4 regions of the Mesorhizobium sp. Cs1299R1N1 genome follow, and region 3 is predicted to be linked to each of the others. Evidence: riboswitches for the same ligand, from Rfam matches in the RefSeq annotation. Region 3 holds a riboswitch; each other region holds the start of a gene.

Region 1 (7,420 bases), on a different contig from region 3:
GCTTCCGCGGGTCCGTGGTGTCGAGCACGATGACGTCGGCGTTCCTGCCGAGTGTGGCCAAGGCGGCCGAAAAGCCGCCGATGAAGGCGACGTCGGCGGAACCTTCGAGAATGTCGCGGCCGGGGTCGTCGCCGGTGTGGACCAGAAGATCGGCTTCGGCAATGCGGCCTTCAAACGCTCCGGGTGCCGAGACCCCTTCGCCGCCGGCACCGCCATAGGCATGCGAGGTGGCGTCGAGATAGGCGCGGCCGATTTCTTCCCGCGCCGCCCAGTCGCCGCTGGACAAAATCTCTTCGACGCCGGCGCCGTAAGTGCCGGGCGAGGTGCCGAAGATGCGTGGGCTGACCTTGCCGTCGGCGCGGGTCCTGGCGGCGAGCGGGTTTTCTGAATCATCCTCGTCGCGCGCTGCAACGGCGTTGGCGGCGGCGTCGATCAGTGCGATCTGGGTCGGGAACATGTCGCGGAACAGGCCTGATATGCGCCAGGTGACGTCGACGCGCGGGCGGCCGAGCGTCGCCGGCGGCAGCACCTCGATGCCGGTGATGCGGCCGGTCGCGGTATCCCATTGCGGCCGGCAGCCCATCAGCGCCAGGCCCTGCGCGATCTCCTCGCCGCCGGTGCGCAGCGAGGCCGAGCCCCAGAGGTCTGTCACCAGCGAGCGGGGCCAATCGCCATGCGATTGCATGTAGGCGCGCACTACTTCTTCCGCCGCCGCCTTGCCGAGATCATAGGCGGTCGGGGTCGGCATGGTGCGCGGGTCCGATGTGAACAGGTTGCGGCCGGTGGGCAAGACATCGGAGCGCCCGCGCGCGGGCGCTCCGGCCGGGCCTGCCTTGACGTGACGGCCATCGAGCGCGGCGAGCAGCGCGGCCTTCTCGGCTTCCGCGCTTTGCCTGCGCATGGGGTCGGGCTGGTCGTCTGGGACGCGGCCGTAGATATGCAGCCCGTCCTTGATGGCGAAATCCTTGAGATCGCAGAGCCAGGCGTCGATGCGGCGCAGCGCTTCGTCGGGCGCATCGGTCTCGGCGACGCCGGCCTCGGAGGCGAGGCCGGTCTTTTGCGCGGTTTCGACAATCAGTTTCGCCAGCCGGTCACGACGACGGCGGTCGAGGCCGTCGGCCTGGGCGTATTCGTCGACCAGCCGTTCGAGCCGTTGCTGGTTCTCGTCCAGTCCGGCGCCTGTCAGCGGCGGCGGCAGATGACCAAGCGTGACGGCGGCAATGCGCCGTTTGGCCTGTGCCGCTTCGCCGGGGTTGGAGACGATGAAGGGATAGATGACGGGCAGGGAGCCGGTGACGATCTCGGGGAAGCAGGTTTGAGACAGCGCGACGGTCTTGCCGGGCAGCCATTCCAGCGTGCCGTGGGCGCCGACATGGATGAGGGCGTGGACGCCGAGCGATTTGCGCAGCCACAGGCCGAAGGCGATCAAAGCGTGGCGCGGAGGCAGCGTCGGGTCGTGGTAGTCGGCGCGGCGGTCCGCGGAACGGCCGCGGTCGGGGGCGAGTGCGACGGTGATGTTGCCGAAATGCGCGGCGCGGAAGGCGAAGTGTTTTTTGCCTGATAGCGAAGGTCTTCGCGAGGCGCCCCCCTCTGTCCTGCCGGAGGGGGGCGCCTCGCGAAGACCTGTCTCATCTTCCGCTCTGCCCCAAGCAGCCTCTACCGCAGCAATTGCCGCTGCCGGCAACTCTGTCGAAAAGGAGTGATAGTCGTCCAGCCTCAGCCCATCGTCGCCGCGCGCCAACAAATCCAGCAATTCACGCGGCGTTTGTGGAATCCCTTCAACGGCATATCCTTGTTGCTTAAGGTCCCGCAGTATGGCCAGCACGCTGGACGGCACATCCAGCCCGATCGCATAGCCGGTGCGGCCGGGAGCACTGGGATAATCGGGAATGAGGATCGCCAGCTTGCGTTCGGCGCGCGGGGTCTGCTGCAAACGGATGAAGGCCGCTACGCGCCTAGCCACTTGCTCAACACGATCCAGTTCCGGCTGGTTGGCCAACGCACGATGGCCCAGCGCCGGGTCGACATCGCTCTCGCCCTTGAAAGAGATGGCGCCGGCAAGGATGCGGCCATCGAGTTCGGGCAGCACGACATGCATGGCAAGGTCGGCGGGCGCCAGCCCGCGCTGGTTGTTTTCCCACACGTCGCGGCGCGTGGTGGCGACGATGACCTGGAAGACAGGCACGCAGGCTCGGTCGAACAGCGTTTCCACGCCGGGCTCGGCGCCAGAAGCGAAAGCGGTCGCGGTGATGATGGCGGCGGGTTTCAGAGATGCGATGGCATTTTCGACGAACGCCAGGGACACCGGATCCTTGAGACTGGAAACGAAGATCGGGACCGGTGCCAGTCCCTGGGAGTGCAAAGCCTCGGCCAGCACATCGATCGGGGCGACATCGGCTGCAAGCAGCATCGATCGGTAGAAGAGAATCGGGATGATGGGAGCGCTGGCATTTGAAAGGTGCGGCTGTTCTGCGACCCCCAATCCAGATTGATAGTAACCAGCCTTAGGCACGCTGACCGGACTGGCGACGGGCGTATCCTGTCCAGCCAGGCCTGCCAGCCTGTGCACCAGCGCGCTCATATTGGCCGGGCCGCCCTCGCGGAAATAGCCGAGCAGGCCGTCCAGTTCGGCGCGCGGCAGAGTCGAGGCTTCGATCAGCCTGAGATCCTCGTCATGGCTTTCACCCGGAAGCAAAGCCAGTCTTATGCCGCGCTCGCGGGCGATTGCCGCGAGCTGGTCGCAGCCATAGCGCCACCAGTCGTAGCCGCCGAGGATGCGCACCATGATGACCTTGGCATGGCGGGCGACGCTGTCGATCCAGAGATCGACGGACATGGGATGGCGCAGGTCGCGCAGTGCGGCGAGCCGCATCGACGGCGGGCGATCGGCGTCGGCCTTCCATGCAGCCGCCAGTCCGGCGAGATCGCTGTCGGTGAAGGACAAGGCCACGATATCCGCCGGCGTCTGCCGGAGATCGACAGGCTCGGCGAGATCGTCGAGCGAGGCGGAGGTCGTGGTGAGGATGTGCATCGCGGCCCGTGCCTGAAATCAGCCGGCGAGGATACGTTCGATCGCCGGACGGTTCAGCCCCTTGAGGCCGATGACTACGAGGCGCGAGCGGCGGTCGTCCCCGGCGGTCCAGGCGCGGTCGTAGTAATGATTGACGCGCGGGCCGACGGCCTGCAGCAGGAGCCGCATCGGCTTGCCACCGACCTCGACGAAGCCTTTCACCCGCAGCACGTTTTCCTGTTCGGCGGCGGCGGCGACGCGTTTTGCCAGTTCGTCCGGATTGGCGATCGAGGGGATGTCGACGATGAACGTGTCGAAGTCGTCATGTTCGTGGTCGAATGCGCCGTCATGATGGGATTTGCGATTCTCGATGTCGTCCTCGACGGCGAGACCAAGCCCGAGCAGCACCGAGGGATCGACCTTGCCGTGAGACGTCGGCACGATCTTCACGGCGCGTGCGGAGTGTTCGTTGACGATGGCGTTGGCGCGGGCCGAACCGGCGGCGTCCATCAGGTCGCTCTTCGACAGGATGATCAGATCGGCGCAGGCGATCTGGTCCTCGAACACCTCCTCGACCGGATCATCATGGTCGAGGCTTTCATCCCCGGCGCGCTGCGCCTGCAGGGCGTCCATGTCGTTGGCGACGCGACCTTCGGCAAGTGCGGGACCATCGACCACGGCGATGACGCCATCGACGGTCACCCGGCTCTTCACTGTCGGCCACTGAAAAGCCTGGACCAGCGGTTTGGGCAAAGCGAGGCCCGAGGTTTCGATCAGGATATGGTCGACCTTCGGCGTCAGCGACAGGATCTGGTCGAGCGCCGGCACGAAATCGTCGGCGACGGTGCAGCAGATGCAGCCATTGGCCAGCTCGACGATGTTTTCCTCAGGGCAGGTGTCGATGCCGCAGCCCTTGAGGATTTCGCCGTCGATGCCGATGTCACCGAACTCGTTGACAATGATCGCGATACGCTTGCCGCCGGCGTTTTCCAGGAGATGGCGGACAAGAGTCGTCTTGCCGGCGCCGAGGAAGCCGGTGACGACGGTGCAGGGAACGCGGGAAACGGATGCGGTCATATCAAGTCTTTCAGCATGTCGAGGGGAGGGATGCGGGCAACGAGGCCGCGCTTGAGGCTGTCGGGCCGGCCCCGCCAGGGAATGAGGCCGTCGCTGGAGGTGGCGAAGAGTTTCGCGCCGGTGACGAGATCGGCGCCGCTGGTCGTGGTCAGATCGCCGAAGACATAGCTCCAGCAGCCGTCACGCAGGATCGCGGCGCTCAGTCGGCGTTTGCAATTGCCGAGGCATTCGACGGTGCGGATGCGGATGGTGTCGCCCGAGGCGGCTTGGCGCGTATCTTCGGCCAAAAGTTCGCCGGCCCGGGGATGGGCGTCGGAGCCGGTCTCGTCGCGACAGGAGGCGCAGACGATGACAGTGATGCCGGCCAGGGAATCATCCTCGCCGGACGAAATGTCCGTTGTTTCAGCCGAAAAACTGCTGTCGCGATCCAAATCAGGCTCCTTGCCCGGAAAACCCGCCGGGCGATCGGATACTTGCATTCCAGACGGCAGGTCTCCTGGCTCGCGGGTCATCGCCTTGGGTAGCCGCCTTCCCGGGACAATCCCAGTGGCTTTCGGCCTTGGCTCTTCGCTCACAGTTGCGGGGACAGCCGCGGATTTGGGATTTTTCAATCCCGCACCGCATTCCCTCTTGGCTCCTCCCTTTGCCGAGAGGAGACCGTCTGGATCCGATTTAGGCTCTTGCGGGCAGCGGTGTCAACGCGAGCTTACGACACCGCGGTGTCGGACAGCGCCGGGCCCAGATCGCCGGCAGGCGTCACTTCGATGCGTTCGAGGCCAAGCCAGCCCTGCATCTGCTTCAATTCCTCGAAGAGCTGAGCGGCGGTTCCGGGCGATGCGCCGGGCTCGGCGTAAGCAGCATGGACACGCAGTACACTTGCCGGTCGGTCTGCCTTGAGGTCGACGCGCGCCACGATCCTGTCGCCGAGCAGGAAGGGCAGGACGTAATAGCCGTATTGGCGCTTGTCGGCCGGGGTGTAGATCTCGATCCGGTAGTGAAAATTGAACAGCCGCTCTGAGCGCGAGCGCTCGAAGACAACGGGGTCGAACGGCGCCAGCAGGGCGCGGGCCTCGATCTTGCGTGGCAAACGCGCGTCCCTATAGAGGTAAGCCGGCTTGTCCCAGCCCTCGACGCGGACCGGCAGCAACTCGCCGAGTTCGACCAGTTCCTCCAGCCGGCCTTTCATGTCGGCGGGGGAGAGTCGAAAATAGTCGCGCAGGTCGCCCGATGTCGCGATGCCGTGGGCGCGGGCGGAGATGCGCAGCAATTCACGATGCGCGTCTTCAGTTGCGGGCACCGGCGTATCGAGGATCGCCTGCGGCAGCACCCGCTCTGGCAGGTCGTAGAAGCGCTCGAAGCCGCGCCGGTGCGCCGTGGTGATGCGCCCGGCCCAGAACAGCCACTCGAAGGCGTGCTTGGCGTGGCTCCAGCCCCACCAGCCGCCGGAGCCTTTCTGGCCCTCCAGCGCGGAAGCGGCGACCGGGCCGCGTGCGACGACCTCGCGGTAGATCTCTTCTATGTAGGCGGCGTGCTCGCGGCCCCATTTGGCCAGCCCCAGATACATTTCATCGCCTTGCTCGGCGCGCCGCATGCGCCAGCGCATCAGCGGGTAGGTCTCGACCGGCAGGAACGAGGCCTCATGTGCCCAGTATTCGAAGACCGAGCGCTTGCGGGTCACGGCGGCGTTGTCGAGCAAAGCGAGGGGATAGGGACCAAGACGCGAATAGAGCGGCATGTAATGGGCGCGAACCACCGCACTGACGGAATCGATCTGCAGCAGGCCGGTGCGGGACAGAACGCGGGCGAAGTGGCGGCGGTCGGGCGTACCGGCGGGGCGGGGATCGAGAAACCCCTGAGCGGCGAGCGCGATACGCCGGGCGGCGGCAAGCGAGATCTTTTCCTTCATGCGGATGCGTCCCTGATGGACCTGTCTGGCGTCGTTGCGAGGCGTGATTCCAGCCCATGCTAGCAGGGTTTTGGCGGCAACCCTGTCAGGAGAGAAAAGTGGAGTAAATGGCGAAGGAAATCAAACAGGAGCGTATGGGACCAGTTTCTCCCGGATTGCCGTCCAGCTCGGTGTTTTGAACAAGGTTTGACTTGCTTCGCTGGAAGTGCTGCGCTAACCCTCGCCGCGTTGCAGCATAGGCTCCTTAAAACGGTTCAGCGGTTAAACTGTCACGCTTCCGCATTAAGGTCCGGTGCTGTAATCAACGTGGATTGGCGCCAACGGAAAGCCGCTGCATGAACGCACTCCTCAGTTCGTACCTGCCCATCGTCCTGTTTATCGGCGTGGCGCTGGTGGTCGGTCTGGCGCTGCTGGCCGCGCCCTTCCTGGTAGCCTACCGCAACCCGGATCCCGAGAAGCTGTCCGCCTATGAATGCGGATTCAACTCGTTCGACGATGCCCGCATGAAATTCGACATCCGCTTCTACCTGGTGTCGATCCTGTTCATCATCTTCGACCTGGAAGTAGCCTTCCTCTTCCCCTGGGCGGTGTCCTTCTCGAAGATTGGCATGCTCGGTTTCTGGTCAATGATGGTGTTTTTGGCAGTGCTGACCATCGGCTTTGCCTATGAATGGAAAAAAGGAGCGCTGGAATGGGATTGAACGACAGTTCAGGCACCCTCGTCGCGCCGAAGCCCAAGGGTATCATCGATCCCAACACCGGCAAGCCGGTGGGGGAGGACGATCCCTTCTTCCTCGAAATCAACAACGAGCTTGCCGACAAGGGTTTTCTGGTCACCTCGACCGAGGCGCTGATCACCTGGGCGCGCAGCGGTTCGCTGATGTTCATGACCTTCGGTCTGGCGTGCTGCGCGGTCGAGATGATCCACACCTCGATGCCGCGCTACGATTCGGAGCGCTTCGGTGTCGCGCCGCGCGCGTCTCCGCGCCAGTCAGACATCATGATCGTGGCCGGCACGTTGACCAACAAGATGGCGCCGGCGTTGCGCAAGGTCTACGACCAGATGCCGGAGCCGCGCTACGTCATCTCGATGGGCTCCTGCGCCAATGGCGGCGGCTACTACCACTATTCCTATTCGGTGGTGCGCGGCTGCGACCGGGTCGTGCCGGTCGACATCTATGTGCCCGGCTGCCCGCCGAGCGCCGAAGCCCTGCTCTACGGCATTCTTCTGCTGCAGAAGAAGATCCGCCGCACCGGCACGATCGAACGGTAAATCCATGGCCGCATCCCTTAGCGAACTGTCGACCTATCTCGGCGAGAAGCTGATCGGCCGCGTCAATGACGCGGTGCTCGCCTATGGCGAGCTCTCCATCAATGTCGAGCCGCGCGACCTGGTCGAAGTGATGACCTTCCTGCGCGACGATGCG
Region 2 (7,420 bases), on a different contig from region 3:
CGCACAGGCCGAATTCGCAGGCCGCCGGTATCCGCACGCCCGAAGCACGCGCCGTCTGCAGCACGGTCTGGCCGGCGACACAGCCGGCGTCGACGTCCGAAAGCGCGAAGCGGATCGGCGTTGCGGCTTCGACGGGGACAGCCACACCGTCCTGCGCCGGCGCCGCGAATGGCACCGGGATTTCCTCAACGGTCGGCGCGGCAAAGCTCTCCTGATGGTACTTTGCCATGTCGAAGCCGGCGGCTTCGAGCATGCCGCGCACGGCGCGCATGAAGGGATCGGGGCCGCAGCAGAAGATTTCGCGTTCGCGGAAATCGGGCGCCAGCAGCGGCAACCGGATAGCGTCGATGCGGCCCATATGGCCATACCAGCGCTCGCGGCTCGACCGTTCCTCGATCATGAAGCCGAGCGACAGGCCCGGCATGTGGCCGCCGAGCAGCTCCAGCTCCTTGCGGAAGATGATCTCTTCCGGGCGCCGCGCGCAGTTGACGAAGCCGACATCGGTCCATGGCGCGCAGTCGTTCAGCCAGCGCAGCATCGACATCATCGGCGTCACGCCCGAACCGGCCGAGATGAACAGATATTTCGCCGCCGGATGGCTGTGCAGTGAAAAGTCGCCGCCTGGTCCATAGGCCTTGACGTGCGAGCCGGGCGCCAGGTGATCGAACATCCAGCGTGTGCCGATGCTGCCCACCTGCGCCTTCACCGTCACCGCGATCGAGAATGGCCGCGACGGTGACGATGACAGCGTATAGGTGCGCATCAGCGGCCCGTCCGGTGTCGGCAATTCCAGCGTCACGAACTGGCCCGGCTTGTAGCGGAACCAGGTCTGGTTGTCGGAGCGGAAGGTGAATGTCTTCACGTCGGGCGCCTCGTCGGTGACGCCGGTCACTTCCAGCACCTGCAGCCTGTCGTTCCAGGGCGCCATCTGGTCGAGATGGCGATAGAGGCCGAGGTCCGTCATCGCATTCATCCTGTTGTCCCTTTTGTTCCGCGCATGCCCAAAACCGCCGTCTTTAGCGATATGCCTTAGGCAACGCTGCGCAGGGCCGGCCGGCCGCCTTCGGCAAGCCGTGGCCCGATGAAGGACGCGTACCACTCGACGAACTGGATCACGCCGCCCTCATGCAGCTCCGAATAGGGGCCTGGCTCATACGCCGGCGACAGGATGCCGAAGGCGTTTTCCTCGACGATGCGGCGATCCTGGTCGTTGGTCTCGGTCCAGACATGGGTGAGTTCTGCGAGATCGTAATCGACGCCCTCGACCGCATCCTTATGCACCAGCCATTTGGTCGTCACCGCCGTTTCCGTGGCGCTGATCGGCAGCACCCGGAAGGTGACGGCGTGGTCGCCCAGGATGTGGTTCCAGGTGGTCGGATAGTGGTAAAGCAGCAACGAACCGATGCGGTCGGTTGAAACGCTGTCGGAAAGATTCCTCTCGACCGCGCGCTTTCCCGTCATCGTGTAGCTGACGGCATCGCGCAGCAGCGGCGCGCGGGTCGCGCGATACTGGCCGGCCGGATCGATGCGGAACTTGCTCGGCAGGCCGACCGATTCGCATTTCGCCCAGTGCGCCAGCATCTCCGGATCGCTGTCGGCGCCTTGCACGCCGGTCACCGTCGGTGCTTCCGGGAAGGTCTTGCAGAGTTCGGGATGGTTGCCGGCGCAATGATAGCATTCGCGGTTGTTTTCCCAGACCAGCTTCCAGTTGCCCTTCTCGATGATGGTGCTCTCGAAGGCGACTTTTGCCTCACGCAGCCGGTGCGGCAAAAGGTAGGGCTCGATCATCGCCCGCATCGGCGCGAAATCGGCGGGCTCGCTGGCCAGACAGATGAAGATGTAGCCGCCAACGCTTTCGCAGGCGACGGGCTTCAGGCCGTACTGGCTCTTGTCGAATCCATCGGCCATCTGGCGGGCGAACAGCAGCCGGCCGTCGAGCTCGTAGGTCCATTGGTGATAGGGACAGACCAGTTTGGCGGCCGTGCCCTTGTCACTGTTGCAGACGCGGCTGCCGCGATGGCGGCAGGAATTGTGGAAGGCGTTGATCTTGCCCTGCTGATCGCGCACCAGCACGACCGGATAATCGCCGATCTGCACGGTGATGAAGCTGCCCGGCTTGGGCAATTCGCAATCATGGCCGATGAACAGCCAGTCGCGATACCAGATCAACTCCATGTCCAGCTTGAAGTAGTCCGGGTCGGTGTAAAAGGGCTGTTCCAGCGAAAAGCCTTGTCTGCGGCTGTTCAAGAGCCTCAGCATGTCGTTGCGCGCGTCCATGTCCTGTCCTCAGTTTCAAGGACTGAACTGGTGGTGATTGAGGAAGGACTGGGCGCAGATCGGCGAAAAGCCGGACAAACACCATCCGCCTCTTGACCGCCCACCGCGATCAGTCGAGTTCTAGCGATCTCGGGCTGGTTTCCGGGCTCTGGAGTTGTCCTTGCGGACCATCGCGACACCTTCCCAGGCTTTCGCCCAGTGGTCTCCCGTTGCGACTTGAACTCCACCACCGTTGCGGGGGCAGCGCCGGAATCTGACCGGCTTCCCAATTCTCCACTCCGTCGTCTCGCAGCGGCACCTGAGATGCCCGATCTAACCACGACAGGCTTTGCGACATCGGCACGAAAGCGACATCGCATCCATGCGGCGCGACACGCATGCTGGATCGTCATGACAGGCTTGTAGCCGTTGGAATCGCCTTCTGTCGCCAAGCCGCGCCGGCACCCTCTTCCACCCTTTTGCCGGCAGCAAATAGGTTAACGGTTTCAAAAAGTGACTATTAGCAGGGACTAAAATCGAACCGAACGGTTCGTTTCTGTTGACGGTGCGTGCAAGACGCTGTGAACGCCGAGCCTCCGACACAGTTGGTGATCGAGGTGCTGCTTTAAGCTAACAATTTGATATTACACGAGAAAATAAGAGATGTGGAAAGCGCTGGTACAATTTCAAGTGGTGGAGTCATGGTCCACGCTGAACAACTTCGTGATTGGAAACGGCAAGGGTGCTCTCCCACATCGGGGCTGTCCGAACGACGCGATTTAATCCCAAGACACGCCGCTAGACGGATGGAAAAATACTGGAGTACCAAAAAATGAAAAAGATCATTCTCACTGCCGCCGCCCTTCTGGCTGTTTCCGGCAGCGCCTTCGCTGGTAGCGACAATTACGGTTCGAACGGCGCCAACCAGCCTGCTGCCGCGGTGGACAGCTCGTACACCGCTTCCACCTCCACCAAGACGTCGGAGCCTGTTGCTCAGACGCCTGCTCAGGGCAGCGATCGCAACCTCTTCGGCCGCTAACGGCCTGTCCCCACGGACGGCGGGCTTGCCCGCCGATCCGGTGGAATTCAAGAAATTCAGGAGTGTCTAAAATGAACAAGATCCTTATTGCCGCCGCCGCCGTTCTGGCCATTTCCGGCAGCGCTTTTGCCAGCGACAACTATGGCTCCAACGGTGCCAACCAGCCTGCCGCCGCGGTGGACAACTCGTACACCGCGTCGGTCGACAAGTCGGCTCCTGCCAGCCAGGAGCCCGTCCAGCACGGCGCCGATCGCAACCTGTTCGGCAACAACTAACATCTCTTCAAGCAAGGACGGCGCGATCAGCCCGCCCCTTGAATTCGAAAAAATCGGAGTACCAAAATGAAAAAGATTGTTCTTACCGCCGCCGCTCTTCTGATTGCCGCTGGCAGCGCCTATGCCGGCAACGACAACGTTGGCGACACCGACATCAACAAGCTGGCGACCGTCAACGTCGACACCTCGCATACGGGCTCGACCCGCAAGAGCGAATCGCCTGTCTACAAGCTGCTCAATTCGTCGGGCGACGTACAGAAGTCCGCCCCTCAGGGCGCAGACCGCAACCTCTTCGGCAGCAACTAACCAGCCGTGGTGATATACAAAAGAGAGCGGCGGGCTTGCCCGCCGCTCTCTTTTTGCGTTGTCAAGACAGCTTGTGGTCTCAGGCGGCTTTTGCTTCCGCTTCCTGCAGGGCGAACGACCGTCCATCCGCATCGAAGATATGAAGGTCGCCGGCATTGGCGGTCAGCCGCAGCGTCGAGCCGCGCTTGACCTCGACATTGCCCGGCAACTTGGTCACCAGCGGCAGGTCGGCACGGCCGATGTCGATATAGACCAGCTGAACCTCACCGAGCTGCTCGAGATAATCGACCGTCCCCTCGAACAGATAATCGCTACCACTGGCGATCGCGAGATCTTCCGGCCGCACGCCGAAGCTGACCGCCGCTCCCTTTGCTGAAGCAGGCGTCGCTATCGGTACCGTCGCCTTGCGTCCGCCGACATGACTGACGATGGTCGGATTGCCCGTCTTGTCGACCGTCGCCGGCAGGATATTCATGGCCGGTGAGCCGATGAACTGGGCGACGAAGAGGTTGCCGGGGTTCTTGTAGAGCTCCATGGGCGTGCCGACCTGCTCGATGTGGCCATCCTTCAGCACGACGATGCGGTCGGCCAGCGTCATCGCCTCGACCTGGTCGTGCGTGACATAGATCATGGTCGTGTTGGGCATCGATTCCTTGAGCTTGGCGATCTCGATGCGCGTGGCGACGCGCAGCGCCGCGTCAAGGTTCGACAGCGGTTCGTCGAACAGGAACACTTTCGGATTGCGCACGATGGCGCGGCCGATGGCGACACGCTGACGCTGGCCGCCGGACATCGCCTTGGGCAGGCGGTCGAGATATTTGGTCAACTGCAGGATCTCGGCTGCCTGCCGTACCCGCTTGTCGATCTCGGACTTGCTTTCCTTGCCGATCTTCATCGAGAAGGCCATGTTGTCGTAGACGGTCATGTGCGGGTAGAGCGCATAGGACTGGAACACCATGGCGATGCCGCGCTTCGACGGCGGCACGTCGTTGACCACCTGGCCGTCGATCCTGAGTTCACCCGAGGTGATTTCCTCAAGCCCGGCGATCGAGCGCAGCAAGGTCGACTTGCCGCAGCCCGACGGTCCGACGAAGACGATGAATTCGCCCGATTTGATGTCGAGGTCGATGCCGTGGAGAATGTTGAGATTGCCGTAGGACTTCTTCACTTGTCTCAAATTGACATCGGCCATTGATTTCCTCCAGTGATTCCTCAGATGTTTCAGCCTATGCGTCCGAACCAGGCGTCGTAACCGCCAAGTTCGACCGAACCGGTGCTCGCCTGCCCGGAAAACCCGTGTCCCGCCAAAGGTTGCAGGGTTCGGTTGCCGAGGTCAACCTTCGCCGGCCTGGCGCCCAGATTGAAAACGCAGACGACCTCCTCATTGCCCGCCCGGCGGGTGAAGGCGACGGTGTCGCCCTCGCTTTCGACGAAGGTGATGTCGCCCTTGGCCAGCGCCGGATGGGCGCGGCGGAAGGCGAGAAAGCGCCGGTAATGCTCAAGCAGGGAGGTCTCGTCGCCTTGCTGCACGTTGACCGCCTGTGACAGATGCTTGGCCGGCACCGGCAGCCAGGGTTTTGCCGGGGAGAAGCCTCCATTCCTGGCGCCGCCATCCCACACCATGGGCGTGCGGCAGCCGTCGCGGCCCTTGAATTCCGGCCAGAAGCGGATGCCGTAGGGATCCTGCAGGTCCTCGAAGCGCAGGTCGGCCTCGCCGAGCCCGAGTTCTTCGCCCTGGTAGATGCAGACTGAGCCGCGCAGCGACATCAGCAATGCCGAGATGACCTTGAGATAGGCGGACGGGTCGGCTTCATCGGCGGCCCAGCGCGAGGCGGGGCGCATCACGTCATGGTTGGAAAACGCCCAGCACGACCAGCCGTCGCTGGCCACCCTGCCAAAGCCTTCCAGCACCGAGCGCACTTTGGCGGCGCTGATCTTTTCCGGCGCCAGGAAGTCGAAGGAATAGCACATATGCACGCGCTTGCCGCCGGCGGTATAGGCGGCGACCACGTCCAGCCCGCGCTGCGAATCGCCGACTTCGCCGACCGCGGCGGTCGCCGGATACTCGTCGAGCAGCGCCCTGAAGCGCTCGAGGAAAGCAAGGTTCTCCGGCCGGCTCTTGTCGTAGATATGATCCTGGTAGTTGTAGGGGTTGACCGCCGGCGCGGTCTGGTCGTTGCGCTCTTCCGGCGGCAGCGGCGGATTGTTTTCCAGCCCCTGGCTGTGGAAGTAGAAATTGATGGTATCGAGACGGAAGCCGTCGACGCCGCGCTCCAGCCAGAAGCGGGTGACGTCGAGCAGCGCGTCCTGGACTTGGCGGCTATGGAAGTTGAGGTCGGGCTGCTCGGCCAGGAAATTGTGCAGGTAATATTGCTGGCGGCTGGTGTCCCATTGCCACGCCGAGCCGCCGAAGATCGACAGCCAGTTGTTGGGCGGCGTACCGTCGGGCCTTGCGTCGGCCCAGACATACCAGTCGGCCTTCGGATTGGTGCGGCTCGAGCGACTTTCCATGAACCAGGGATGGATATCGGCGGTATGCGACAGCACCTCGTCGATCATCACCTTGAGACCCAGCCGGTGCGCCTCCGCCGTCAGCGCGTCGAAGTCGGCCAGCGTGCCGAACATCGGGTCGACGTCACAATAATCCGAGACGTCGTAGCCGAAATCCTTCATTGGCGATTTGAAGAAAGGCGAAATCCAGATGGCATCCGCGCCAAGGGCGGCAATGTAGGGCAGCCTGCCGATGATGCCCTTGAGGTCACCGATGCCGTCGCCGTTGGAGTCCTGATAGCTGCGCGGATAGATCTGGTAGATCACCGCGCCCCGCCACCAGTCGCGATCAATGGCGGGGTCTGGTTTCGAAGTCGCCTTCAAAGCCGATTGCATTGTCTCAACCTCCTTTCACCGAGCCGGCCAGCAGCCCGCGGACGAAATAACGCTGCAGCGAGAAGAAGACGATCAGCGGCACGATGATGGTGATGAAGGCCGATGTCGTCAGGATCTCCCAGTTGCCGCCACGCGAGCCGAGCAGCGCATTGAGCTTGGCCGTCAGCACGATCTGATCGGGCGCCGTTCCGAGGAAAACCATTGCCACCAGGAGATCGTTCCATACCCACAGGAATTGGAAGATGGCGAAGGAGGCAAGCACCGGGAAGGACAGCGGCAGCACGATCTTGACGAAGATCTCGAAATCGCTGGCGCCGTCGATGCGCGCCGATTCCATGATCTCGCGCGGCAGGCCGGCAATGTAGCTTCGGAGCAGATAGATGGCGAAGGGCAGGCCGAAACCGGTATGCGCCAGCCAGATGCCGAGATAGGTCTTGGACGGCACGCCGAAGAACGTCCCGACGCCGTTGTAGAGCTTCAGGAGCGGGATGAGCGACATCTGCAGCGGCACCACCAGCAGGCCGATGACGACAGCGATCAAGAGCGCGCGGCCTGGAAAGCGCATCCAGGCCAGCGCATAGGCGGCAAACGCCGCGATCAGGATCGGGATGACGGTCGCCGGGATGGTGACCGTCAGCGAATTCATGAAGGAGCGGCC
Region 3 (7,420 bases):
ACCTTGAAGGACGCGGCTTGATAGACAAGACCATCGGCAGGCGCCTTCACCGTGGTCTGCGCCAGGTCATAGGCAGCCTTGTCGCGCGCGGCGAGTGCCGACATCACGGTCGGATGCTTGTCTGTCTCGATATCGGGATTACCGCCAAGCGCCGCCTTGGCGCTGACGATGCCCTGTTCGGCAACGGCGAGCTGCTGCTTGGCCTTGTCGAGATCATTCCTGGCTTCATCCAGCGAAGACTTGGCGTTGATCCCTTTCTGGGCAAGATCGGCGGCGCGGTCATATTGCGACTGCGCATAGGCAACTTCGCTGCTGGCGGATTTCTCCTGCGCCATTGCCTGGCCGTAGGCGGCGCGCAGCTGCTCGACATTGAGGCGCGCGGCAGCCACAGCGGCATCGGCCTGGGCAAGCGCGATGCGGTAGGGCTCTGGGTCGATGGCGAACAGGAGATCGCCCTGCTTCACCGTCTGATTGTCCGATATGGCGACCTGGACGATACGACCAGCCGTGTCGGAGGCGATCGACACCTTGGCCTGCTGCAGATTGGCGTTTTCCGTTTCCTGGTAGCGCCCGCCCGTCACCCAGACATAGCCGCCGCCGACGATCAATGCCGCCGGCAAGGCGAACATCAAGAAGAAACGACCAATGCGGCGCTTCTTCTTCGGCGCCGGCGCCGGCTGCACGAGAGGAGCGACCGCGACAGGGGCGGCAGCCGGCTGGGCCGGCGCTTCCATCTCCACCTTGGGAGCGTTTTCTTCTACTTTAGCTACCGCGTTCATGCTGTCGCACCTTCCGCACTCTTGATCTTTTCAAGCGACGAAGCTTCGCTGTCCGTCAGATTTTGTACGATTACATCCAGCGCCCGGATCAGGACGCGCCGGTCTTCCGGCGAAACGCCGCTGAGCGATTCCTCATAGACTTCGCCAGCAAGGCTCTTGACGTCCGCATAGGCCGCGTTCGCCTTCTCGGTTGGGAAGATCATGCGCACGCGCCGGTCCGCCGCGTCGGAGCGGCGTTCGATCCAGCCGCCCTCCTCCATCCGGTCGACAAGGCGTGAGACGCTGATCGGCTCGATTTCGAGCAGTTCGGCGAGCCGCGCCTGTGCAACGCCCGCCTCCTTGGCAACGCGGACCAGAAGCCGCCATTGCGCCGAAGAGAGGCCGAGCCCGCTGGCGCGCGCCTCAAAGCGCTTGCGCATCAGGCGCTGCACGTCGTGGATCAAAAATCCCAATCTGTCGATGCCATCTGAAACCATGAGCGGTATATATAATAAGCGTGCTTACCATTCAAGGTGCCGGATCGCGATGAAAGTGGCAAAATGCGCATGGCAGGCCTGCAACCCGATCCTGGTTAGCGACAGGTGAACGCGTGCCCGTGCGCAACAACGCCCGGAAGGCGACAAGGCGCCGTCTTCAAAGGCGGTTTCGGACAACCATGGTGACAACGAAGAATGCGCCGAGCGAGCTGGTGATGATGCCGATCGGCAGTTCCTGCGGCGGCAGCAGGGTCCGGGCCAGAAGATCGCTTGCCAGCAGGAGCACCGCCCCGAACAGCGCGCAGCTTGCGATCAGGCGCAGATGCAGGGAACCGGCCAGCGGCCGCGACAGATGCGGGATCATCAATCCGACAAAGCCGATGACACCGGCGACCGAGACGAGGATTGCCGTCGAGAAGGCGGCCACGAGAAATGTCGTCCTGCGCATGCGGGCCACCGGCACGCCGAGGCTTTCGGCAGCGCTTTCGCCGGCCAGGAAAGCGTCCAGCTTGCGGTGGTTCCACAGCCCGTAGGCCGCGATCGTGGCAGCGCCCACCGCACCCAGCCACACATTGTCCCAGCGCGCCAGCCCAAGCCCGCCCATGGTCCAGAACAGCACCGAATGGGCCGCGCGCTGGTCGCCGGCAAAAACCAGATAATTGGTCAAGGCCGTGAACATGAAGGAGACGGCAAGGCCGGCGAGAATCAGCCGCTCCGGACCTTGCCCCCTCACCCGCGCCACCAGCAAGAGCACGATGGAAGCGGCGAGTATGCCGCCGGTGAACGCAGCCACAGGCAAGGTCCAGATGCCGAAACTGTCGCCGAGGACCGTGATGACGGAAACCGCGCCGGCAGCGGCTCCCGACGACAGGCCGAACAGGAAGGGGTCGGCAAGGTCGTTGCGGGTCACCGTCTGCAAAAGCGCGCCGACGATGCCCAGCCCGCCGCCGACACAGATCGCCAGGATCGTGCGCGGCAGCCGCAGGTCGACGACGATCCTGCCGACCGGACCCGATATCTGAGGTTCATCCAGCCCGATGGAACGGCCAAGGGCGGCGACGACATCGGCTAGAGGTATCAGCGTCGAGCCGTAGGCGATCGACAGCAGCGCCAGCGCGACGAGCGCCACCGCGCCCACCGTCATGGCCAGCGTGAAGCCCTTGTGCCCTGAAAGCGCGCCGGATTTGTGCTCCCGGGCGAGAGCCATCAGAACGCTTCCGGATGCATCGCCCTGGCGATCTTGCCGATGGCGTCGATGTTCGCCGGTCCTGGCGTCAGCTCGGCGTAACGAAGCGCCACGAAGCGCTCGTTCCTGACCGCGTCCGTCTCTTTCATCGCCGGGTGCGCCTTCAGGAAATCGAGCAGTTTCCTGTAACCGCCGCCGTCCTGATAATCGAGCAGGATGAGGAACTGCGGATTGCGCGCCGCCACCGTCTCCCAGTCCGTGTTGCCCCAGCTCGTGTCCATGTCGGCCATGATGTTGTCGCCGCCGGCTGCCGATATCATGGCGCTGGGGATGGCGAACTTTCCCGCGGTAAACGGCTTGTCCTCGCCGGAATCGTAAAGGAACACGCGTGTTCCCTTGGCGCTGCCGACCTTGGCGATGATATCGGCGAGTTGCGCCTTCCAGCCGGAGACAAGCTTCTCCGCTTCTGCTTCCTTGCCGAAGATCTTGCCCAGCTTTTCGATGTCGCCATAGAGCAGGTCCATGGAGGCGGCCGGGCGGCTCCTGTCGAGATGGACGCAGCTTTCGGTCAGCACCAGCGTCTTGATGCCGTGCGGAGCAAGCGTGTCGGGGGTCACGTCGCCGCCAGGCTTCATGCCGTAGTACCAGCCGGCGAAGAAGAAGTCGGGCTCGACGGCGAGGAGATTCTCCAGCGTCGGATATTTCGGTGCCAGTTCGGGAATGGAACCCTGCTCTGCCTTGAATTCGGGACCGACTTTATACCATCCGGTGATACCGGTCAGGCCGACAATCGACGGCTGCAGCTTCAGCGCGAAGACCATCTCGGCCATGTTGAGATCATGAATGACGGCGCGCTTTGGCGGCGCGTCGAAGGTCAGCGGCTTGCCGCAGCTGTCGACGGTCACGGGGAAGGCAAAGGTCGTCGAGGCCAGCAGCGAGAAGACGAGGGACAGGGCGAGGCGTTTCACGGACTTTGCTCCTTGGTTGAACCGTGTCGGATAAGGATGGATTTGGTCAGGACGGCGGTGCGGCGCGGTTCGGAAGCTCGAACACCGTCAGTTCGCGGTCCTCGGTGGGATGGCGCAGGCGAAACACGTCGATGCCGAAAATCTCGCGCATCAGATGTTGCGTCAGCGCCTCGTGCGGCGGCGCCAGCGCATACAGCCGGGCCTCGTTCATCACCGCCACCTTGGTGGCGAAGGGTGCCACCAGCGTCAGATCGTGCAGCACCGCGATCACGGTCATGCCGAAGCCGGCCACCAGTTCGAGCAGTTCCGCGCGGGCGCGCGGATCGAGGTGGTTGGTCGGCTCGTCGAGGAACAGGATTTTGGGCTTCTGCGCGATGGCGCGTGCTAGCTGGGCGCGTTGGCGTTCGCCACCAGACAGCGAGCCGATGGCCCGGCCGAGCAGCGGCAACAGGCCGGTCCGGTGCAGCGCATCCACGACAATGTCGCGTTCCTCGCCGCGGCGCCTCAGGCCGGCATGCGGGACGCGGCCAAGCTCGACATAATCGATCACCGCCAGCCGTGGGTCCGGCTGGTCTGTCTGGCCCACGACGGCGATATACAGGGCTCGCTCGGCGGGTGAAATCCTGTCCAGGCGTCGCCCGCCAAGCTTCACCTCTCCCGAGCTTGGCCTGAGCATGCCGGACAACATGCGCAGCAGCGTGGTCTTGCCGGCGCCGTTGGGGCCAATGATGGCGAGGCGGTCACCTGACGTCACCGACAGGCTGACCGCATGGACCAGATGCCGGCCATTCGCCGTCGCGCCCAAGTCGTGCGCATCGAGAAGCGACGCTGTCATCGATTGCCATCCGCCAGCTTGCCGGGTCCCGGGATGCGAGCCAGCGTCTTGCCGGCCAGGCGCGGCGGCCGTTGTCCGGAATTGCACCAGCCGTCGGGAAGCGAGGCGTAAAGCCTGGCAAACCGCACGAGATCGGCAGCGTCGGCCTGCGCATCGATCGACCCGAAGAGATAGGCGGCCTTGCCGGGCGCCTGGAAAGCCACCACCAGGGGACGCGCGCAACCCGCCATGCAAGCCACGCCCTCGACCGTGAAACCAAGCGCCACGTCAGGCTGGGCCGAGAGGCGAGAGCGCAACTCGGTGCGCAAACCTTCGCCCGACCTGACGCCGGTCGGCACGTCGCGGCAAAGGGTGCACACGATGATCTGGTGCATGGGCCCGGGGTGAATACGATCGATTGCGCCGTCCAACTTCCCGTCACTTTCAAAACTGGCGACGGAAGGATGTTGGTCGACCGGCCGACATGACCGATGTCCACGTTTCCTCCCGGCACACCCCGTCCGGTCAACACAGTGATGGCAGGTCTCCTGGCTCACGGGTCTGTGCGCAATCCTGCCTTCCCAGCCTTGCCGGCCAGTGGCGTTCCGGATCTTGCTCGCCGCTTACAGTTGCGGGGGCAGCCGCGGCCTCGACCCAAAATCGGATCTCACCGCGTTCCCTTTTCACCCCTCGCCTTTCGGCTCGGGGACCATCACGAGTCGCAGCCTAGGCCGCGCGCGGCGGCGAGGCAAGGCAGTCGTTTGTTTTGTTATAACAGAACCAACAAATGGTCAATCGCTGTCGCGGGCGATCAGTTCCAGCGGCCAGACCTCCCTGATGGTCTCTGGCCCGGCGGCCCCCGCAAAAGCCGGTAGCGACGCCAGCAGCATTTCGGCGAGCCTCCGTCCCATCGGCTGCAGCGCCGGGCGGAAAGCAGTCAGCGCCGGCGAGAAATAGCGGCAGAGCGGCGTATCGACGATGACGGTCACCGCCATGTCGTGACCCGGTTTGATACCCATCTCGGCCAGCGCCTTGCAGCCCCCAAGCGCCATTGCATCATTGTTGAAGATGATGGCGGTCGGCGGGTCCTTGCGGCGCATCACCTGGGGTGTCACTTCGTAGCCACCGGCCTCGTTGATGAAGCCGTCGGCAATCAGGCCGGGATCGACGGCGATGCCATGCCGGCGCAAGGCCTTGCGGTAGCCGTCGAGGAACAGATAGCCGAAATTCAGATCGAGCGATGGGCGGATGGCGGCGATCCGGCGATGGCCGCGCGCCACCAGCCGATCGACCGCGTCGGCGCCTGCTTTTTCGAAATCGAGATCGAGCGAGGGGTAGGCCTTGTCGCCGGAGCGGCTGCGGCCGAGCGTGGCGAAGGGGAAGCCGGCCTGGGTCAGATAGTCGATGCGCTCGTCCTCGCGCCGCGTCCAGGCCAGCACCACCGCGTCGGCACGGCGCGTCTCCACGACACGCCGCAGGCGCTCCTGCTGATAGTCGCCCGGCGCGCCCATCACCACGATGAGATCCAGCCCGCTCTCGGCGAGCCGGCCCTGCAATCCAGTCAGGAACGGAATGAAGAAAGGCTCGCCATATTCCTGGTCACCCGGATGCGGCTGCAGCATGAAGGCGATCGAGTGGGTAGCGCCTTGCCTGAGACTGCGACCGGACTGGTTCGGCGAATAGTTGAGAGCCCTGGCCGCCTCGAGAACGCGCTGGCGCGTGTCGGCATTGACGTCGGCGCGGCCGTTGAGGGCGCGCGACACCGTGCCGATCGAAATGTTCAGGTGACGGGCAAGGTCGTGAATGCTGGACGCCAAGTGACTGTTCTCCCCTTGCTTGGCTAGCACCGGTGACCGCCCGGGCCAAGGCGCAACGACGATTTTCATGGGCGGCCGATTGACATTCTACGCCTTCGGGTGTGTTCTCGTAAACGTTTACGGAAAAACGTTTACGGTCACGCCGTGAACGCCGGGACGATCGGCCTGGAGGGGCCGAGAGGAGGAGCGCTGGATGATCGACGCCGTTCTGGTCGGCTGCGGAGCGATGAGCAAGGCCTGGCTCGATGCCGCGCGGCAAATCGACGGGCTCGCCATTGTCGGCCTTGTCGATCTCGATGCCGACAGGGCGAAGGCCAGGGCTCGCGAGTACGACCTTGGTGGTGCCGTCACCGGCACCAGTCTCGATGCCGTGCTCGACCAGACCCGACCGCAAGCGGTCTTCGATGTGGTGGTTCCCGCCGCCCGGCGCGACGTCGCGTTTTCCGCCTTTGCCCATCATTGCCATCTGCTGACGGAAAAGCCGCTCGCCGATAGCCCGGAGAATGCCCGCGCCATCGTCCAGGCCGCCCGCCAGGCCGGGCGCATCCATGCCGTCGTCCAGAACCGCCGCTATGTCACCAATGTCAGACGCATCCGGAGATTTCTGGACTCCGGCGCCATCGGCAAGCCGACCAGCATCCACGCCGACTTTTTCGTCGCGCCACATTTCGGCGGTTTTCGCGAGGAGATGGCCCATGTGCTGCTGCTCGACATGGCGATCCACACATTCGACGCCGCCCGTTACATGGTCAATGGCGAGCCGGCCGGCGTCCATTGCCAGGAATGGGAACCGGCCAATTCCTGGTACCGACAGGGCTCGTCGGCCAGCGCGGTCTTCGATCTCGGCGACGGCAAGGTCTTCACCTATGCGGGCAGCTGGTGCGCGGCAGGCTTCCGCACCAGTTGGGAGGGCAGCTGGCGCATCGTCGCCGAGCGCGGCAGCCTGATCTGGGACGGCCATGACGGGTTGAAGGCGGAAGCGGTGGTGCCGGGCCGCGACGGCATGTTCGACAAAATTCAGCCAATCGAGGTGCCGGCGCTCGATCCCGCCGACCGCGTCGACGGCCATCTCGGTATCATCAGGGATTTCATGCGCGCCATCGAGACCGGCACCGAGCCGGAAACGCGCGGCGCCGACAACATCAAGAGCCTGGCCATGGTCTTTGGCGCCATCGAGAGCGCCGAAACCAGACGCCGCGTGATGATCGCAAAGGAAGCACAATGATGCCAAACCCGCTCCTCGACATCAGGATCGGCACCATGGTGCGGGCCAACCTCGACGACCCGGCCGCCTATATCAAGGCAATCCTGCCGCTCGGCTTCGAGAGCATCCAGCCCTTCTTCTGGCAGACACTGGGTGGCAAGGACCTGCCCCGGCTG
Region 4 (7,420 bases), on a different contig from region 3:
GCCCTTCAACGGGATGGGTACGATTGTCGAAGCGCAGTCCGATGGCCGACATTGTCGGACATGCGTTACCCTGCTGCGTTCGTCGAAATCCCGCTCGCGTTGGGCAACCGATACCAGTTCAGCGAAGGGGACACGACGCGACGCCGCCTATCTATTCCTGGGTACGATGTGGCTGGTTCCGCGGCCTGGCGCTTATATGCCAAGGCTCGGCGTCGATCTCCTGAGCGCCTTAGTACCGGGGCTCCGGGCCTGACACGATGCAGGGCTTCCAGCACGATCTCGGCGAGCGCCAATTTCGATCAGGTGAGGTACTCGGCATTTCGGTCGTCCTCGATGAAACGTTCGAGTTCCTCAACTCTCCAAAATACCGCGGCAGATCTCCGTAGCGACGCGATTAACAGATCCTCATCGCGCTGCGACGACATCCATGCCCCGAGCGATTCCGACGGCGGGGGTTTCACAATTTTGCTACCGACGTTTGTGTGAAGTAGGTAACGCGTCACAACTCGACCTTGCGTCCCTATCTCGGGATCCACGAAGGCCAGGCGCGTCAACTACGCCACCGGTCATGGGCACCTCGGCCCGACCCACACGGCTGCGACGCGGATCATCGCGAATCTTGTCACTCGGCGGACTCTACCCATGGAGGTTGCGTCCTATCGAGTCGAGGAATTCTGTGGCTCCCAACGAGTATGAAAGTGGCGATTCGTGTCACGGTCGCACCTACACGAAACCAAATTCCCCGATATGCCGATCAGTTTTCGGCGTAGCGGAAATCGGAGGAGCTCAAAGACCGGGGATCTGGTGCATACTCATCGCTCGGTCTGGCGCAGTGCTAAGGGACGCACCGAGACAAGTTTGCGGCTCCGCCCATCAGCGCCTCGAGCGGACCTCTGCCGAACGGCGCGCCTCCATCACATTGCGAACGCACTGATTGCGAGCAAGAATCCCAGCAGGTAGAGTGAGGATGATCCTGGTTGGAGCACCCAGATTCCCCCGATGTGCAGGACATAAGCCGTCAACGACATGGAACCGACAGTCGCGATTGGAGCGGTCAGCACGTGAAGACGCGTGTCGGAAACGGCCAGGCTGATCGCCAGAACTAGGAGGGCGACGCCGGTGTTCCCCAGGATCGAGAAGGTGGTCTCAGTGTGAGGTGAGGCCACCCACAACCAAACGGCCTCGTCCCCGAACGCCATCGCCGAGTTGAATCCGCCCACATCCGACCACCAGAGCGCGCCCACCTCCCGGCCTGCGCGGTGATCGTCTGTGCGACCCCAGGCACATAGTGCAAGGCGAGCGCGGACCCTCCATATCCAAGGACGGCGAGCGCTATTCCAGCGGTCGCCAACCACTGGCGGGTGGTCATTTTCGTCAGATTCAGACGTGCGACCGCCATGCCTGCGATCATGAATGGTATCCATGTCACGACAGGGTACGCCCCGCTAATCAACAGGGTAACAAGCGGGTGGGCCATCCCCTTGTCCATCACTCCGTTGATCAGGAATCTTAGCTGAGGAAACACAAGTGCCGTCGAAAGTGCTATGGCTGCGAGCGCGAAAGAATCGAGCCGGTAGAGTGGAAGAACCAGAAGAAAGCACAGTCCGTAACAGGAGAGGACCACACGCACCGGCGTTCCGATCTCTTGCAGCAGCATACCTAAGCTTAGCAGGATGAGCGCGCGTATCACCACTTTGATCTGAGCTTGGCGACCTGCTTGTGCTGTCTTTGGGACCCTTCCAGTGATGAGGACAAGGGAGAACCCCGCCAAGAAGGCGAAGAGCGCGGAAGAGCGACCATGAGCGAGTTCTAGAATAAAGCCGGTGACCCCCCCTTCGCGTGGAGAGGGTCCGACATGTGCGGCGTACATGCCGAACACAGCCAATCCGCGCGCCAGGTCGACGCCGACAAGTCGGTTTGCCGGCGAGTGACGACCCGAATTGGCACCTCCTGCCACACGGGCGTTAGCCTCCAAGGTCGAATTGTGTCGAAAAAAGCTCATGGCGTCCTCGAGTGCGTTGGCGACGCGTCGCCCGGGGGATAAATCCGAGCGCGCAGCAAGCTCGTGGCCGCAAGACGCACCCTAACGGGAACAGGTCACCGCAGCGTGGGGCGGTCGCGCAATCAGCCGACACGACTGCGGGTTTGGCGAGCTGGGTGGTTGATTTCTCCTGATCCGAGGCGGAGCCGGGTTGTCGCTAGGCACGCACATGCCGTGCCAAAGCTGTCGAGATGCTGATCGATAGGCCGGAATGTCGGATATGCGACGAACGACTGACATCACGAAGTGAGGCGGCACGCCTTTTTCGGCGACGGGACTGACGACGACCAATTCAAGAAGCTGGCGAGCGAACGCCGGGCACCTGTGGACTTCGCTCGACAAAGATTGGGGTACAGCACGGCGCCGTGAGCTCACGGGCTTAGAATCATGCGACGGATACTCTCTCAAAGAAGCGCCGAAAACGCCTTCAGTGGCTTTCCGTTGTGACTTACCGGCCGTCGTGTTTGCGCCAGCAGTCGAATACGGCCGAAGACAAGCGGTTATTGTTGGCTTCTGATGCCCCCGCAGCGCGGCAAATGGCAAGCTCTGTCGCCACGAACCCGGCTTGTCGCGGCGAGCGTGCAGGCAAGAGCGATTTGGCTCTGCGACGGACTGCCTGCGTGGAAAAAGGCGGTTCTTATAGGCTGCCGTGCGACTCGGTGCTTCGCAGGTTTGGAACTGGCGCGGGCCGGCCTTCGGACAGTCGTCCTTTTTGACAGCGGCATTCTCAAGCTGGCAAGACCTGGGCTGGTCGATGGCGCTGACGAGGCCGAGCTGTGGATCGCGGAATGCGGGTTCAGCCTGGAATGGGATCTCGCGTAGCAACCGCGCGCGATCTCGGTTGCCGTACGGCGGCGTTTCGGCGGGCATTCTATGCCGCGTCCGCGCCGAACAACTGGTCGTCGATTACGGGTCGATGCTCGCGCCGACCGATGTGGAGATCATAGACCCAGGCGCGAAGACTGTTCGGCGACCGCACAGCCATCGCCGGGCAGGCAAACAACAAAGCGATTGAGATCTGGCTTGTCTATGCAGTCGTGCCAGGATGACTTGATGCTGTCGCTGAGCCCGAGCATCTCGGTTGTCCTCCAGTTTCGAGGTCAACCAATGGTTCATCGCGGACCGATGCGGCATCACGCGATTGCGTGAGGCTAGCTGATCAGCCCCAGGCGGAAAGCTGTCGTGACGGCCTGCACGTTGTTTGTCACACCGAGCCTCTGGCGCATCAATCGCAGATGCGTATCTGCCGTGTTGCGGCTGACGTTCAGGCGATCAGCGACCTGCTCCACGGTGAGGCCTTCGGCAACCCAGCGCAGGACATCCTGTTGTCGAGGTGACAGACGCACTGGTTTCGAGGCCTGTTTGCCATCCGCAAGAAGGGCCGCGCATCCGAAGGCGCAAGCGGCGACAAACTGAAAGGCGAGACGGTCGTGAGGACCCGGCTCGAGCTTCTCCCCTGCAACGGAAAATCCAACCGGCTGTCCGTTCAGTGTCGCGAACGGAATCGTAAAGCCGTCACGCAGATTAAACTCTGATGCCTCCGCCATGATCTGTCGCCCGAAGGAACAAACCCGGGAAACTTGATCAATCTCGCTCCACCGGAAGGGCGTGGTCCCACGCTTCACAAGCTGAATGGTAGGGTCGCGATGGAGATAGCCTTTGGAGAAATAGCGCTCGGACCATTGCCGTGGCCAGGCGTCGAGCAGCACATGGGAAATCTGCTCGCGCCTCAGCGCACGCGGCGGTGGGATCGGTCCTGCCAGGACGTTTCTGGCGCCAAACCGCTCGGCATAGGAAATCAGGTGCTGGCAGATTTCCTGCTGGCTTGAACTCTTGCGGATCTGATTGAGAAACTCGAACGTGTCATCGAGGTGCCGACGCCAAAGCGCAGGTGCTTCCATAACGCATTGCTTCCATGATGGTGATGGTAGTGGGTGGTTTGGGGCTCTCGGGTGGGATTGCAGGCATCAAGCTGCCGCATTGCTGGCCGACCGGTGCTGGTCGACAACTCTCCTCGATTCTTTTTGCACCAGTTGAGCGAGTTGCTCGGGGTAGGTCGACCGCGGATGCCAACCGCGAAGCCGGCCGACCGATCCGTTCCCTCGCATGTATTGTATTGCCGGATGCCGGGCAATGGCGTGTGCTTGCATCTGCCTATGCTCATTTCGAGTATATCGGAAATGTTGCTTCCAGCATGGTCGGAGTCAACCCCCAACAACAGGCGGTATGGCCCTGCAACAGTTCGCCATCAGGACAGTGGGGAGGAAGCGGAAGGGCTTGCCTTCGCGCTCTTCAAGGATGGTCGCATTCAATCGGCTTCGCAGCTATCACCCGTACGAGCGACAACAAAATCGAATAACGGCATAAAGATTTGTTTATGTCCGCTTGACAGGAATCTTCCCTTCGGCCAGTGTCGGATTGTCGTGGTTCTCTGATCCGGTTAGTCGCATCAGAGCTAAGAGGGAAGCCGGTGAAGATGCCGGCGCTGCCCCCGCAACTGTAAGCGGCGAGCCAAGCCCACTCAAGTCACTGAGGCTATGCGCCTCGGGAAGACGGGCAGAGGTGTCGACCCGCGAGCCAGGAGACCTGCCTCGGCGAACAAGGTCCACAGGCGGGGTGTCTCGGTGGGCGTGGTAACCGGCTTTGTCTGCTTGCCAACGTCTGCCTTGCGTCCAGCCCCAATCATCGGGGTATGGTATGTCTCTCTCTCGGAAAGTTCCTGTTGCCACACTTGGCGTGCCGCGCATTGGGCGCCGTCGCGAGTTGAAGCGCGCGCTGGAGGCCTACTGGTCGCGAAAATCTTCTGCTGCCGACCTTCTCGAAACGGCGCGGGCGCTGCGTGTCGCGAACTGGACTGAACAATGCGACCGTGGCGTGACCATAATTCCGTCCAACGACTTCTCGCTCTACGATCATGTGCTCGACACGGCAACAATGGTCGGCGCTGTGCCGCCACGTTATGGCTGGACCGAGGGGGAAGTCTCGCTCGACACTTATTTTGCCATGGCGCGTGGCAGCCAAGGAGAGGCTGCCGGACTTGAACATGCCAATCACAGTGACGCGGTTACCGCGCTGGAAATGACCAAGTGGTTCGACACCAACTACCACTACATGGTCCCGGAGCTCGTCGACGACCAGGCCTTTGCTTTGTCGTCGGCAAAGCCGGTGGATCACTTCCTTGAGGGTAGGGCGTTCGGCGTTCACACCCGCCCGGTCATTCTTGGGCCCGTCACCTTCCTTAAGCTGGCAAAGTCGCCCATTCGAGACTTCAACCCAATTGCGCTGCTCCCGCGGCTGCTGCCGGTCTATGAGGAACTCCTGCGCCGCCTGAAAGTGGCGGGCGCCGACTGGGTGCAGATCGATGAGCCGGCGCTCGTGCTCGACCTTATTCCAAACGAGCAAGACGCGTTCAATTTTGCCTACGACCGTCTTTCCAAAGCGGCCCCGGAGCTAAAGATCATGCTCGCCACCTATTTCGGCGGATTGGACGGCAATCTCGAGACCGCTCTTTCGCTTCCTGTGGCGGGCCTGCATCTCGACCTTGCACGCGCTCCTGAACAATTGGAGGCGGTGGGCCGCCTTGCCCCAAAAGGCCTGGTGCTTTCGCTTGGCCTGATCGACGGTCGCAACATCTGGCGTGCGAATCTGCGCCCCATCCTCGACCGGATCAAGCCGGTCGTCGCGGGTTGGCCCCTGGAGCGAGTGGAGATCGCGCCTTCGTGCTCACTTCTGCATGTGCCGATCGACCTGGAACTGGAAACAGCGCTCGATAAGGACATAAAGTCGTGGCTCGCATTCGCGGCGCAGAAGATGGACGAACTGACCACGATCGCCCGGGCCTTGTCCGAAGGTCGGGAGGCGGTTTCAGCAGAGCTGGAGTCCTCCACCCAAGCAGCCGCCGCGCGTCTGACGTCCCCGAAGGTGCATGATCCGCTGGTCGAAGGACGCCTCGCCTTTATCGACGAAGACATGACGCACAGGAAAAGCGGCTTTTCTGAGCGCTCCAGGCTTCAGGACGAAACGCTCCGCCTACCGCTTTTCCCGACTACGACGATCGGCTCTTTCCCGCAAACGCCCGAGATTCGCAACGCCCGTGCCGCCCATGCAAAGGGAGAGCTGAGGTATGTCGACTATGAGGCGTTCCTGAGGAAGGAGATCGAAGCAGCCATCCGTTGGCAGGAGGAGATCGGCCTGGATGTGCTGGTGCATGGCGAGTTTGAACGCAACGACATGGTGCAATATTTCGGTGAGCAGCTCTCCGGATTCGCCTTCACGCAGCAGGCCTGGGTGCAGAGCTACGGGTCACGTTATGTGCGGCCGCCGATCATCTTTGGCGACGTGTCGCGTCCCAATCCGATGACGGTGCGCTGGTGGCGGTACGCTCAATCGCTAACAAATAAACCCGTTAAGGGCATGCTCACCGGCCCGGTGACGATTCTGAACTGGTCCTTTGTACGCGACGATCTGGCGCGCTCGGTCGTTTGCCGCCAGATCGGGCTCGCCCTACGTGGCGAAGTGAGTGATCTCGAAAGCGCTGGCGCCAAGGTGATTCAAATCGACGAAGCTGCACTGCGCGAGGGCTTGCCGCTGCGCAAATCCGAGTGGAAGCATTATCTCGAATGGGCCATCGAGTGCTTTCGGCTCGCTTCCACGGGCGTGTATGATGTGACCCAGATCCACACGCACATGTGCTACTCCGAATTCAACGACATAATAGACGCGATCGCGGCGATGGATGCGGATGTGATCTCCATCGAAACCTCGCGCTCGCAAATGGAGTTGCTCGATGCCTTCGAAAAGTTCAATTATCCGAACGAGATCGGACCGGGCATTTATGATATCCACTCACCGCGGGTGCCTGGCGTCGACGAGATGACGAACCTGCTCTCGCAGGCGCGACAGCGCCTTCGCGACAGTCAGATTTGGGTTAACCCCGATTGCGGCTTGAAGACACGTCGGTGGGAGGAAGTCCGTCCGGCACTCATTAATATGGTCGAAGCCGCGCGTTTTCTGAGAGACGCACCGAGGGCCGCCTAGCAAAAGTGCACGCCTCGCCGTTGCGACCGGACTGCACTGAAGCGGATCGAAATTGGGTGAACCCAAGAGGTGAACGGGCAACCCGATTTCGTTGGGAATGTGACAGTCCGCTGACGGCATTGATTTGGGTCCGATGCTTCTTCCGACTCGTCGGTCAATATACCGACCACCTTGCCAATGACGATGCCATCGAGTCGGAGCGCATCTCTAACAGCGTGCAGTCGGATCTGCTCATCTGAACATTGAGAGTCGTAAGGTGATGCGGTTTGAACCCTATGCGTGGGGCGGGTGACGGCCGCCGTTCGTCTGAAAGGGCCGACTGATTGCTTCCACCAGATCATC

The links. A riboswitch is a leader RNA that binds a small molecule or an ion and turns the genes downstream of it on or off. The one in region 3 is predicted to bind cobalamin.
Region 1: linked by a shared signal. The riboswitch ahead of O7A70_RS18530 (DUF1636 family protein) and the one ahead of O7A70_RS14130 (DUF1636 family protein) in region 3 are both predicted to bind cobalamin.
Region 2: linked by a shared signal. The riboswitch ahead of O7A70_RS20715 (aromatic ring-hydroxylating oxygenase subunit alpha) and the one ahead of O7A70_RS14130 (DUF1636 family protein) in region 3 are both predicted to bind cobalamin.
Region 4: linked by a shared signal. The riboswitch ahead of metE (5-methyltetrahydropteroyltriglutamate--homocysteine S-methyltransferase) and the one ahead of O7A70_RS14130 (DUF1636 family protein) in region 3 are both predicted to bind cobalamin.

What each region holds. Positions count from the first base shown of each region.
Region 1 covers NZ_JAPYKR010000008.1:53,682-61,101, forward strand. Annotated here, with positions in the region: gene cobN (cobaltochelatase subunit CobN) at 1-3,031, opposite strand, end outside; gene cobW (cobalamin biosynthesis protein CobW) at 3,050-4,087, opposite strand; gene O7A70_RS18530 (DUF1636 family protein) at 4,084-4,518, opposite strand; cobalamin riboswitch at 4,557-4,764, opposite strand; gene O7A70_RS18535 (winged helix-turn-helix domain-containing protein) at 4,794-5,993, opposite strand; gene O7A70_RS18540 (NADH-quinone oxidoreductase subunit A) at 6,329-6,694, shown strand; gene O7A70_RS18545 (NuoB/complex I 20 kDa subunit family protein) at 6,685-7,266, shown strand; gene O7A70_RS18550 (NADH-quinone oxidoreductase subunit C) at 7,271-7,420, shown strand, end outside.
Region 2 covers NZ_JAPYKR010000009.1:159,686-167,105, reverse strand. Annotated here, with positions in the region: gene O7A70_RS20720 (hybrid-cluster NAD(P)-dependent oxidoreductase) at 1-964, opposite strand, end outside; gene O7A70_RS20715 (aromatic ring-hydroxylating oxygenase subunit alpha) at 1,030-2,277, opposite strand; cobalamin riboswitch at 2,393-2,594, opposite strand; gene O7A70_RS20710 (DUF680 domain-containing protein) at 3,089-3,295, shown strand; gene O7A70_RS20705 (DUF680 domain-containing protein) at 3,367-3,570, shown strand; gene O7A70_RS20700 (DUF680 domain-containing protein) at 3,637-3,876, shown strand; gene O7A70_RS20695 (ABC transporter ATP-binding protein) at 3,956-5,068, opposite strand; gene bglA (beta-galactosidase BglA) at 5,098-6,762, opposite strand; gene O7A70_RS20685 (carbohydrate ABC transporter permease) at 6,767-7,420, opposite strand, start outside.
Region 3 covers NZ_JAPYKR010000005.1:407,127-414,546, forward strand. Annotated here, with positions in the region: gene O7A70_RS14105 (HlyD family secretion protein) at 1-779, opposite strand, end outside; gene O7A70_RS14110 (MarR family winged helix-turn-helix transcriptional regulator) at 776-1,255, opposite strand; gene O7A70_RS14115 (FecCD family ABC transporter permease) at 1,413-2,462, opposite strand; gene O7A70_RS14120 (ABC transporter substrate-binding protein) at 2,462-3,409, opposite strand; gene O7A70_RS14125 (ABC transporter ATP-binding protein) at 3,456-4,244, opposite strand; gene O7A70_RS14130 (DUF1636 family protein) at 4,241-4,618, opposite strand; cobalamin riboswitch at 4,745-4,952, opposite strand; gene O7A70_RS14135 (LacI family DNA-binding transcriptional regulator) at 5,015-6,040, opposite strand; gene O7A70_RS14140 (Gfo/Idh/MocA family protein) at 6,234-7,265, shown strand; gene O7A70_RS14145 (sugar phosphate isomerase/epimerase family protein) at 7,262-7,420, shown strand, end outside.
Region 4 covers NZ_JAPYKR010000002.1:704,540-711,959, forward strand. Annotated here, with positions in the region: gene O7A70_RS06770 (hypothetical protein) at 915-1,244, opposite strand; partial or broken gene O7A70_RS06775 (heparan-alpha-glucosaminide N-acetyltransferase domain-containing protein) at 1,364-2,002, opposite strand; gene O7A70_RS06780 (helix-turn-helix transcriptional regulator) at 3,193-3,942, opposite strand; cobalamin riboswitch at 4,449-4,649, shown strand; gene metE (5-methyltetrahydropteroyltriglutamate--homocysteine S-methyltransferase) at 4,739-7,078, shown strand.